DNA from 3 places in the Aestuariirhabdus litorea genome. Region 2 is predicted to be linked to each of the others. Evidence: predicted binding sites of a transcription regulator. Region 2 holds the regulator's gene; each other region holds the start of a gene.
The links. The regulator LexA, encoded in region 2, represses DNA repair genes until DNA is damaged. The targets are predictions, from matches to a motif close to TACTGTNTANNTANACAGTA.

Region 1: the regulator LexA is predicted to act here: its motif matches at 1,795-1,814, upstream of recA (recombinase RecA).
Region 3: the regulator LexA is predicted to act here: its motif matches at 1,561-1,580, upstream of ruvC (crossover junction endodeoxyribonuclease RuvC).

What each region holds. Positions count from the first base shown of each region.
Region 1 is NZ_QWEZ01000001.1:1,817,225-1,820,481, forward strand. Features, by position in the region: gene D0544_RS17400 (DUF5602 domain-containing protein) at 1-188, shown strand, start outside; gene D0544_RS08420 (regulatory protein RecX) at 229-663, opposite strand; gene recA (recombinase RecA) at 671-1,702, opposite strand; gene D0544_RS08430 (CinA family protein) at 1,868-2,365, opposite strand; gene mutS (DNA mismatch repair protein MutS) at 2,479-3,257, shown strand, end outside.
Region 2 is NZ_QWEZ01000001.1:1,305,446-1,308,702, reverse strand. Features, by position in the region: gene D0544_RS06035 (L,D-transpeptidase) at 1-151, opposite strand, end outside; gene D0544_RS06030 (TetR/AcrR family transcriptional regulator) at 215-844, opposite strand; gene lexA (transcriptional repressor LexA) at 1,029-1,628, shown strand; gene D0544_RS06020 (hypothetical protein) at 1,706-1,936, opposite strand; gene D0544_RS06015 (DUF6586 family protein) at 2,003-2,461, opposite strand; gene topA (type I DNA topoisomerase) at 2,458-3,257, opposite strand, start outside.
Region 3 is NZ_QWEZ01000001.1:700,526-703,782, reverse strand. Features, by position in the region: gene ruvB (Holliday junction branch migration DNA helicase RuvB) at 1-272, opposite strand, end outside; gene ruvA (Holliday junction branch migration protein RuvA) at 349-954, opposite strand; gene ruvC (crossover junction endodeoxyribonuclease RuvC) at 1,008-1,526, opposite strand; gene D0544_RS03355 (YebC/PmpR family DNA-binding transcriptional regulator) at 2,028-2,774, opposite strand; gene aspS (aspartate--tRNA ligase) at 2,862-3,257, opposite strand, start outside.

The DNA.
Region 1 (3,257 bases), 510 kb from region 2:
ACAACCGGCAACAGACTTTCCTCGAGCCGATGATCTCTCTGGCGTTCCTTCAGTCCAGGCCCGACTTCACGAGCGCGGTACCTCGGCCCCAAGCCTACAGCAAGCCGGGACCCTACCCCTCCAGCTACAGCGTCAAATATCACCCGGCCACCAACCTGTACGAGGTTTCCCTAGGGGAAATACGCTAGTCGGGAGATACAACAGAGGACAAATGGCTCTGGGTGAGAGTTAATCCATCAGGGAACTGATCTGGTCAAAACTGAATCCACGATACTGGAAAAAGCGGATACGGCGCGCCTTTTCAGCCGCGTTAGCGGCGGGCGCTCCAGCAAACTTGCGCTGATTCAGCTCCGCCAATAGCGCAAACCAGTCAACCGGGATGCCGGACAGCACCCGCTCGTAAAGCGCTTCCTGTACCCCCCGTTGGCGGAGTTCACCCCTTATGCGCGCAGGGCCCTGATACCGGGCCAGTCGGCTACGGATAAAACTCTCTGTAAAGCGCTCATCGCTCTGCAGGTTTTCATCGGCCAATCGATCGAGTTCAGGGTCAACCAGCTCCTGCGAAAAGCGCCGTTGCAGCTTTTCAAACAGTTCCTGGCGGGAGTGCTCACGGCGCGCCAGCAGGTTCATGGCGGCGCGCCGGATATCGGCGGATTCAGACATCGAGTGCCTAGGCCTCGGTGGGTTCTTCCTTGCTCACCACAGCGCCACTGGCGGGAATATCGAAGTGCAGGCGAATCTTGTCCTCAATCTCCTTCGCCATGACCGGGTTATCCTCAAGGAACTGGGCGGCGTTGGCCTTGCCCTGGCCGATCTTGTCCCCATTATAGGAGTACCAGGCGCCGGCCTTGTCGATCAGTCCCAACTTGACACCCAGGTCGATCACCTCACCCATATGGTAGATGCCCTGGCCATAAAGAATCTGGAACTCGGCCTGTTTGAAGGGGGGAGAGACCTTGTTCTTGACCACCTTGACCCGGGTCTCGTTACCGATCACCTCTTCCCCCTGCTTGACCGAGCCGGTACGGCGAATATCAAGACGCACGGAGGCATAGAATTTCAGCGCATTACCGCCAGTGGTGGTTTCCGGGTTACCGAACATCACCCCGATCTTCATACGGATCTGGTTGATGAAGATCACCAGGCAGTTGGCCTGCTTGATGGAGCCGGTCAGCTTACGCAGCGCCTGCGACATCAGGCGCGCCTGCAGGCCCACGTGGTGATCTCCCATCTCGCCTTCGATCTCGGCCTTTGGGGTCAGGGCCGCCACCGAGTCGACGATCACCACATCAACGGCGTTGGAGCGCACCAGCATATCGGTAATCTCCAACGCCTGTTCGCCGGTATCGGGCTGGGAGACGTAGAGGTCATCGACATTAACTCCCAGTTTGCCGGCATAATCGGGGTCGAGGGCATGCTCCGCATCGACAAAGGCGCAGGTCGCGCCTGCCTTCTGCGCCTCGGCAATCACCTGCAGTGTCAGCGTCGTCTTACCGGAGGATTCTGGCCCGTAGATCTCGACAATCCGGCCCTTAGGCAAGCCGCCGATACCCAGCGCAATATCCAGGGCCAAAGAGCCGGTAGAGATGGCGGGGATCGCTTCGCGCTCATGGTCACCCATGCGCATCACCGCGCCCTTGCCAAACTGGCGCTCAATCTGGCTGAGTGCGGCACTTAACGCTTTTTGCTTGTTCTGATCCATTACTGGCACCTCTAAATGTGTTCCGGAGTCTGTTCAGGTTGGGAGCTGACCATTGATCGGCCCCTGGTGAAAAGATTACTTTAAAATCATTTTACTGTATAGATGAACAGTATTAAAGCACAGTCTGTTTACCTTGCCTAGCCCCCACATTTTCACCTGTCGCTTTTAGCGACATATCAGGGCTAGTATCCCCTCAAGGGCAGCGACTACCGTCTGCTCACGGACCGAGCGGCGCCCCCCCGAAAATTGAAAGCGACGGGCCAGGGCAGGGTGCCCTCGCTGCTGCCAGGCCACCCACACCGTTCCCACCGGTTTCTCCGCACTGCCCCCTCCGGGGCCAGCCACCCCGCTGACAGCGACAGCGACCGTGGCGCCAGAACGCTCAAGCGCACCGGCGGTCATCTCCATCACCACCGCCTCGCTGACTGCCCCTGCATGGGCAAGGGTCTGCTCGCTCACCCCCAGCATCCGCTGTTTGGCGGCATTGGAGTAGGTCACAAAGCCGGCGTCAAACCAGTTGGAGCTACCAGCCACCTCGGTAATCGCGGTCGCGACTCCGCCACCCGTGCAGGATTCGGCCGTCGCTAAGATAGCGCCGGAAGCCTCCAGAGCCTGCCCCACCCGATGTGCCAGGGTATCCATCTGTTGCGACCACGAATCCATACTCTCCTCCCGCGATGGGTATCGCCCCTTTCTCAGTCCTGCCATTATCACGTAGAATCAAGCTCCCGTTAATTCCCTAATTCCAGATTCCAGCCGGGAGAGATTCACCCCCCATGGCAGCGGTCAAAGACGCACAGACAACCCACACCCCTATGATGCAGCAGTACCTTCGCATCAAGCAGCAGCACCGTAACGAGCTGGTGTTCTACCGCATGGGGGACTTTTACGAGCTGTTCTACGACGACGCACGCCGTGCCGCCGCCCTGCTCGACATTACCCTGACCGCCCGTGGGCAGTCCGCCGGGGAGCCGATTCCGATGGCAGGAATCCCTTTTCACGCTGCCGACGGCTACCTGGCCAGGCTGGTGAAACTGGGTGAGTCGGTGGCGATCTGCGAACAGATTGGCGACCCCGCTACCAGCAAAGGACCGGTGGAGCGTCAGGTGGTTCGGGTCATTACGCCGGGGACCGTCACCGACGAGGCCCTGATGGAGGAGCGCAAGGATACTCTGCTGGGCGCCCTGCAGCAGCGGGATAACCGCTTCGGGTTGGCGGTGCTTGATATCAGCAGCGGCCGCTTTCAGGTGACCGAGCTGCACAGCGAAGAGGCGGTCCAGGCCGAACTCCAGCGACTGGACCCGGCCGAGCTACTGGTATGCGACGAGCTGATTCAGCCCCACTGGCTGCACAACCGCAAGGGGTTGCGCAAACGGGCTCCCTGGGATTTTGAGTATGACTCGGCTCACCAGGCCCTCTGCCAGCAGTTCAAGGTAAAGGATCTGCAGGGATTCGGCTGCGAGCAGCTGGTGCTGGCAGTGGAAGCCGCCGGCTGTTTGCTCCACTACGCCAGGGAGACACAGCGTACCGCACTGCCCCACTTGCGCAGCCTGAC
Region 2 (3,257 bases):
CGCGTATACGATGCACCCCAAGTGGGGTCTGCTCGCTCCCTTTGCATTGGCCTGCTCCTTTGCTTGCGGTGGATATCGCAGCGACAAAGGGTGGGTAGCCATTTCGCTCATGGCGAAGTTGCTGTTGTGCAATCGAGATATATACGGTCAAAGTACCCCCTTGTGTGAGTGCTAGGGTACTGAAAAAGCTGCGCCAGTAAAACCGGGCTTTGAGCTAGTGTCGAAGCCCTGATGCGAGAAAGGGAACCATTCGATAAAGAATGGTAGCCACCGAGGGTTTCTCATTATAGTCACGCTCGGAGATCGCCTGCATGGCACTGAAGCCAGACATGGTAAACGCAAGGCTTCCCAGCATAAAGTTAACGCGCCAGTAGAGCTCGGCAGGGGTAAGGTTCGGGGTGGAGGCGGTTAGCAGCCTCATGTAGCGATTGAACACGCCCGAATAGGTTTCACGCATATAACGGCGCAGATGCCCTTGTGACTGGGAGAAAGCCAAGCCCAGTAGCCGCATAAAGACGGACAGATCGTTTTCGGAACGAGACTCTACCCGCAGCAGGGTATCGACCAGTAGCTTCAGGTGCTCCTCAACATTAGCGGAATCCAGGCTGCCCTGCTGCTCAACCCGCTCAAGCTCGGCATCCAGCAAAGCACAGAAGGGGTCCAGAAAACGGGCGAAGACCGCTTGAATGAGCGCCTTTTTAGAGCCGAAATGGTAATTGACTGCAGCCAGGTTGACTCCTGCCTGACCGGTTATGGTTCGAAGGGATGTTTCGGAAAAACCTTTTTCTGCGAACAGCTGCTCTGCTGCATCCAAGATTCGAACTACGGTTTTGGATTGAGCCATCGTTGTTATTCTTGCATCTATGTTTGTGTACGGTCGTTTCAAACATACGTTTGCATTCCCGCAATGTCAATCATTACAGGACCTTAGCGCCCCAAAACCAGAAGCGTGCAGTGTGTGCGTTTGCGACAGGGGATAAACTGTATATAATGACAGTTACTGTATAAATTCACAGAAAGGTAGGTCCATGCAAAAACTGACGGCACGACAGGCTGAGATTCTGGCATTCATCAAGTCCTACCTGGAGGATAGCGGTTTCCCCCCTACCCGAGCAGAGATCGCGAAAGAGCTGGGTTTCAAGTCACCCAATGCCGCCGAAGAGCACCTCAAAGCCCTGGCGCGCAAACAGGCCATTGAAATTATACCGGGAGCCTCCCGCGGTATTCGAATCCCGGACACCCGTGAGCAGGAGGGGTTACCTATTGTGGGCCAGGTGGCCGCCGGAAGCCCTATTCTGGCCATCGAACATATCGAGGAGCACTGCCCGGTTAAGCCCGACTTCTTCAGCCCCAGCGCGGATTACCTGCTGCGGGTGCGGGGTGAAAGCATGCGAGATATTGGCATCATGGATGGCGACCTGCTCGCCGTTCACAAAACCCAGAACGTTCGAAACGGGCAGATTGTGGTTGCCCGGGTAGAGGATGAGGTGACGGTAAAGCGGTTCCACAAAACCCGGAACCGGGTCACCCTGTTCCCGGAAAACGAAGAGTTTGCACCGATCGAGATCGACCTGTCCCAGGATCACTTCGAGATTGAGGGGTTAAGTGTTGGTGTGATCCGGCGTTAGCCGCAGATCGTCATAGAGAAAAGAGATAAGGTCCCTGATGGTTTAGCGCCACCAGGGTCAAGGGGCTCAATAGGCCATCAATGGACGGTACGGGGGGCTTCCATTGCAGAGGGATTTTCTGCCATGCTTCCGACTACCGCAATGCCAGCATTGATCATCGCCTTGGCCACTTCGACATGCCCCTCTTGCAGGAACAGCTTGGCCTCCTCGGAGAAGTCAATCGTCACCAGCGGCTCTTCATCGTCGGAGCGCTGAAGTACGATCTCACCGGTGGGGAGTTCAACAATTTCCAAATAAGATGCGGGCATGATCACGACTCTCGCTTGAGTGGACGACTAGTCTATCACTTTCCGCCCCTCACCACTACAGCGCCACTACCAGTGTGCCGAGGATTCCCTCAAGCGAGCTGCCAGCTGGCTGAGGTGGCGATGCCAGTCACGGCACTGTTCCGCATCCAGACCTCCACCGACCGCGATAGTGAGAGCACCACTGGCCGTATCCTCGTAGCGGACACGGGCATGAAGCATCTGGGATAGCCAACCCCGGGGGGCTTGTGCCAGAGACAGCAGCTCCATCAGCTCTGGACTGGTTTGACCTTGCGCGGCCAGCTCAGCGCATACCTGTTCAAGTTGTGCGCACTCCCCCCGATACCCGCAGCCCGCTGCCAGTTCTGCGCAGAGGGCGTTAAAGGCCCTGTTTAGCAGACACAAAAGCGCTTCAGCAAAGGCATTACCGAGCGGGGACCCCGACTTCAAATCAAGCGATGACCACTGCTCCAGCATCAGCCACACCTGATGCAGCGAGCGGTTGGTCACCTTGGTGGAATCACTCACGATTTACTTTTCCGCGGAGCGCCCTCTTCGACCCACACCCCGCCTTTAAAGGTCGCACGCCAGCCGGATGCCCTGCCCTTGACCTCGCTCATGACATATTGCTCCTTGGTTTTTCGGCTGTAACGGATAATGGCCGGGTTGCCATCGGGGTCTTGCCGCGGAGCATCGAGCAGGAAATGGTATTTCGGATCAAGTTCAGCCTGGTGCGGGAGCAGCTCAGCCACCAGGGGGGCGCGAGTTTCCCGGTTTTTAGGGAACTGGCTGGCTGCCAGAAACAGGCCCGCGGCCCCATCACGCAATACATAGGTATCCTCGACCTTTTCGCAGGCCAGCTCAGGCATGGGTATCGGGTCCATTTTGGGCGGAGCCGCTTCACCGCTGCGCAATAGCTTGCGGGTGTTCTTGCACTCCGGTCCGGTGCAGCCAAAATACTTGCCGAAACGCCCGGTCTTCAATTCCATTTGGGCGCCGCACTTATCGCACTCAAGGACTGGCCCTTCGTATCCCTTTATCTTGTACTGCCCCTGCTCGACCTCATAACCCGCACAGTCAGGGTTATTTCCACAGACGTGAAGCTTCCGGCTCTCATCAATCAGGTAGCTTTCCATTGCGGTACCGCACAGGGTACAGCGGTGCTTTGCACGCAACGCTTTAACCTCAGCCTCGTCGTCGTCAAGGGCGATGACCTCTTCTCCGGGGATCAGGTTAACCGTATTTTTGCAGCGCTCCTTGGGAGGCAATGCGTATCCCGAACAGCCCAAAAAGACCCCCGTGCTCGCGGTCCTGATCTGCATGG
Region 3 (3,257 bases), 600 kb from region 2:
AGTACCGGCCCAGAGGTGGTTTTTAACTGCCCCCCCATCTCAGCGGCCAGGATATTGGCAAGGGTGGTTTTACCCAGTCCCGGCGGGCCGAAGATGAGGGTATGGTCCAGCGCCTCGGCACGGTTTCTTGCGGCGCTGATAAAGATCTCCATCTGCGTCCGCACCGCCGGCTGGCCCACGTAATCTGCTAACCGGGTGGGACGAATGGCGCGATCCTGAACCTCCTCGAAGGGCCCTCCCGCCGTAGACACAATGCGATCCGATTCGATCATTTGTAAGACTTACCTGTTGTTAGCACCCGTTCGGGGCTGCAGTGAGATGGGGCAGTGTATGTACCGAGGCCGGGGGTTACAGCATCCCTTTCAGGGCACGGCGAATCAACTCCTCACTGGAGAGCCCCTCCTCCTCCACCCGCGCAACCGCGCGGCTCGCTTCTGCGGGCTTGTAGCCCAGTGAAACCAGGGCGCTGACGGCATCGGCAACACCACCCGCTTCAGCGGTGGGGCCAGGGAGTGGCGCAATACCCGGCAGCTCGGCAAAGGACTCGCCGAGACCATCGAGCTTGTCGCGCATCTCGACGATCAGGCGCTCGGCGGTCTTCTTTCCCACACCGGGCAATTTAACCAAGGAAGCACTGTCATTACTATGTACACAGCGAATAAAGGTTGAGGACTCGATACCCGACAATATGGTCAGCGCCAGCTTTGGCCCCACCCCATTCACCCGAATCAGGGTGCGGAACAACTCACGCTCCTTACGGTCGGCAAAGCCATAGAGCAACTGTGCATCCTCGCGCACCACGAAGTGGGTATAGAGGGTCACCTCCTGCCCCACCTCCGGCAGCCGGTAGAAGACGCTCATCGGCGCATCCACCTCATAGCCAACCCCCGCAATTTCAATCAGCAGGCCGGGAGGCTGTTTCTCCAGCAAAATCCCGCGTAATCGACCTATCATGCAAACACTCCCCTCAAGGCGCTGCGCACTGCGCACCGCTTCATACTAAACGCCTAACGTATGCGCCCCCGGCGCACCCGAGATGTTCCCGCCAATCGCACCAGGCTCTGTCGGGTATGGGCATGGCACAAAGCAACCGCCAGGGCATCAGCCGCATCGGCCTGGGGCCGCGCATCCAGCCGGAGAATCGACTGCACCATATGCTGCACCTGGGTTTTATCCGCGCTCCCCTTGCCCACCACCGACTGCTTGACCTGCCGCGCTGAGTACTCCGACACCTCGAGCCCCTGGTTCACGGCAGCCACAATCGCGGCCCCACGAGCCTGCCCGAGTTTGAGCGCCGAGTCCGCGTTGCGTGCCATAAACACCTGCTCAATGCCAACGCTTTGGGGGCAGTAGAGCTCGATCACCTGGTTGATCCCTACAAAGACCTGATGCAGACGACTCGGCAGGTCATCGCCGCTGATGCGAATGCAGCCGCTGGCCACGTACTCGCTGACCGCCCCCACCTGATTGATCACCCCATAACCGGTGATGCGGGAACCCGGATCAATCCCCAGTATCAGCGCCATTTGCTCCCTTACCTCGCCCACCATTGATAGCGCATACTGTACACATATACACTAGATTGTGGAAGCCGCTTGCCCGCTCCAGCCTCTCACCCACCCGGTAACCGATCGTTATCAGCCGTTACAAAACAGCTCTGTTATGGGCTCCTGTTTGACCCTATCCTGCCCAGAGTCCCCATCAATGGCCCCTCCATGAGCGAACGCCTGGCAACCATGATCAAAATCCTGCTGATTACATCAGTACTCTTTATGCTAGTGCTGGGTGTAAATCTCTACCTGTAAACCGGCACACCCGGGTCGGGCTAAAGCCCGACCTGCGACCTCCTCGATCCCGCGGCACACGACTGACAGGGACGTCATGCCTAGCGTGCAGGAGCCCGGCAACAGGCACGTTCGTCCCGACCATGCGCCGCTCCTGGCCATCCATGGCCCCGCGCCATACCGTACATCCTGACCATAAAAAAAGAGCGCCGAAGCGCTCTTTACTATTCCAACCCGAAGCCTTTACTCCAGCTCTGCCATCACCTCATCGGGAATCTCGGCATTGGTGTAGACGTTCTGCACATCATCCAGGTCTTCCAGGGCCTCAACCAGCCCCATCACCTTCTGCGCCCCGTCAGCGTCAAGGGGCACGGTGGTTGAAGCGACCATGGCCACCTCACCCCCGGCGGGCGTAAGGCCGGCAGCGTCCAGCGCATCCTTGACCTGGCCAAACTGGGTCCACTCGGTAATCACCTCAAGGGAGCCGTCATCGTGGGCGATCACATCCTCGGCCCCGGCCTCAAGCGCAACCTCCATCACTGACTCTTCGTCAGCACCCGGCTCAAAAAAGATCTGTCCCTTACGGGAAAAGAGGTAGGCCACGGACCCATCGGTACCCAGATTGCCGCCCCGACGCGAAAAGGCATGACGAACCTCAGCCACGGTGCGGTTGCGGTTGTCGGTCATCACCTCCACCAACACCGCCACCCCGGCGCTACCATAGCCCTCGTACACCAGCTCCTCGACGTTGTCGGCGTCCTGGGCTCCGGCACCACGGGCAATGGCACGGTCGATGGTGTCGCGGGTCATGTTGGCCGCCAGCGCCTTATCGATCACCGCACGCAGGCGCGGGTTATCCTCCGGCAGCGGGCCGCCCTGCTTGGCCGCCACGGTCAGCTCGCGAATGACCTTGGTAAAAATCTTGCCGCGCTTGGCATCTTGCGCGGCCTTGCGGTGCTTGATATTGGCCCATTTACTATGACCCGCCATCGGCTCCTCCCAACGTCCCCGTCGCAGCGGGGCTTATCAAAACAAAGCCGCCCATCAGGGCGGCACAAACAGGTACAACCGGCCGCTTTACTCGGCTTTCCCCTCAACCTGGCGTAAACGGATGTGCAGCTCACGCAGCTGGGCGGAGCTGACGGTGCCCGGCGCTTCGGTCATAACACAGGCCGCGCTCTGGGTCTTAGGGAAGGCGATCACCTCCCGAATCGATTGCGCACCGGTCATCAGCATCACCAAACGGTCGAGACCAAAGGCCAGGCCGCCATGGGGAGGGCAACCAAACTGCAGCGCATCCAACAGGAAACCGAACTTCTCACGGGCCTCTTCATCCTCGATACCCAGCACCTTGAAGACCGTTTTCTGCATCGCCTGGTCGTGGATACGAATCGAGCCTCCGCCCAGCTCGCAACCGTTGAGCACCATGTCATAGGCACGGGAGAGCGCCTTCTCAGGGTTCTGCGCCAACTC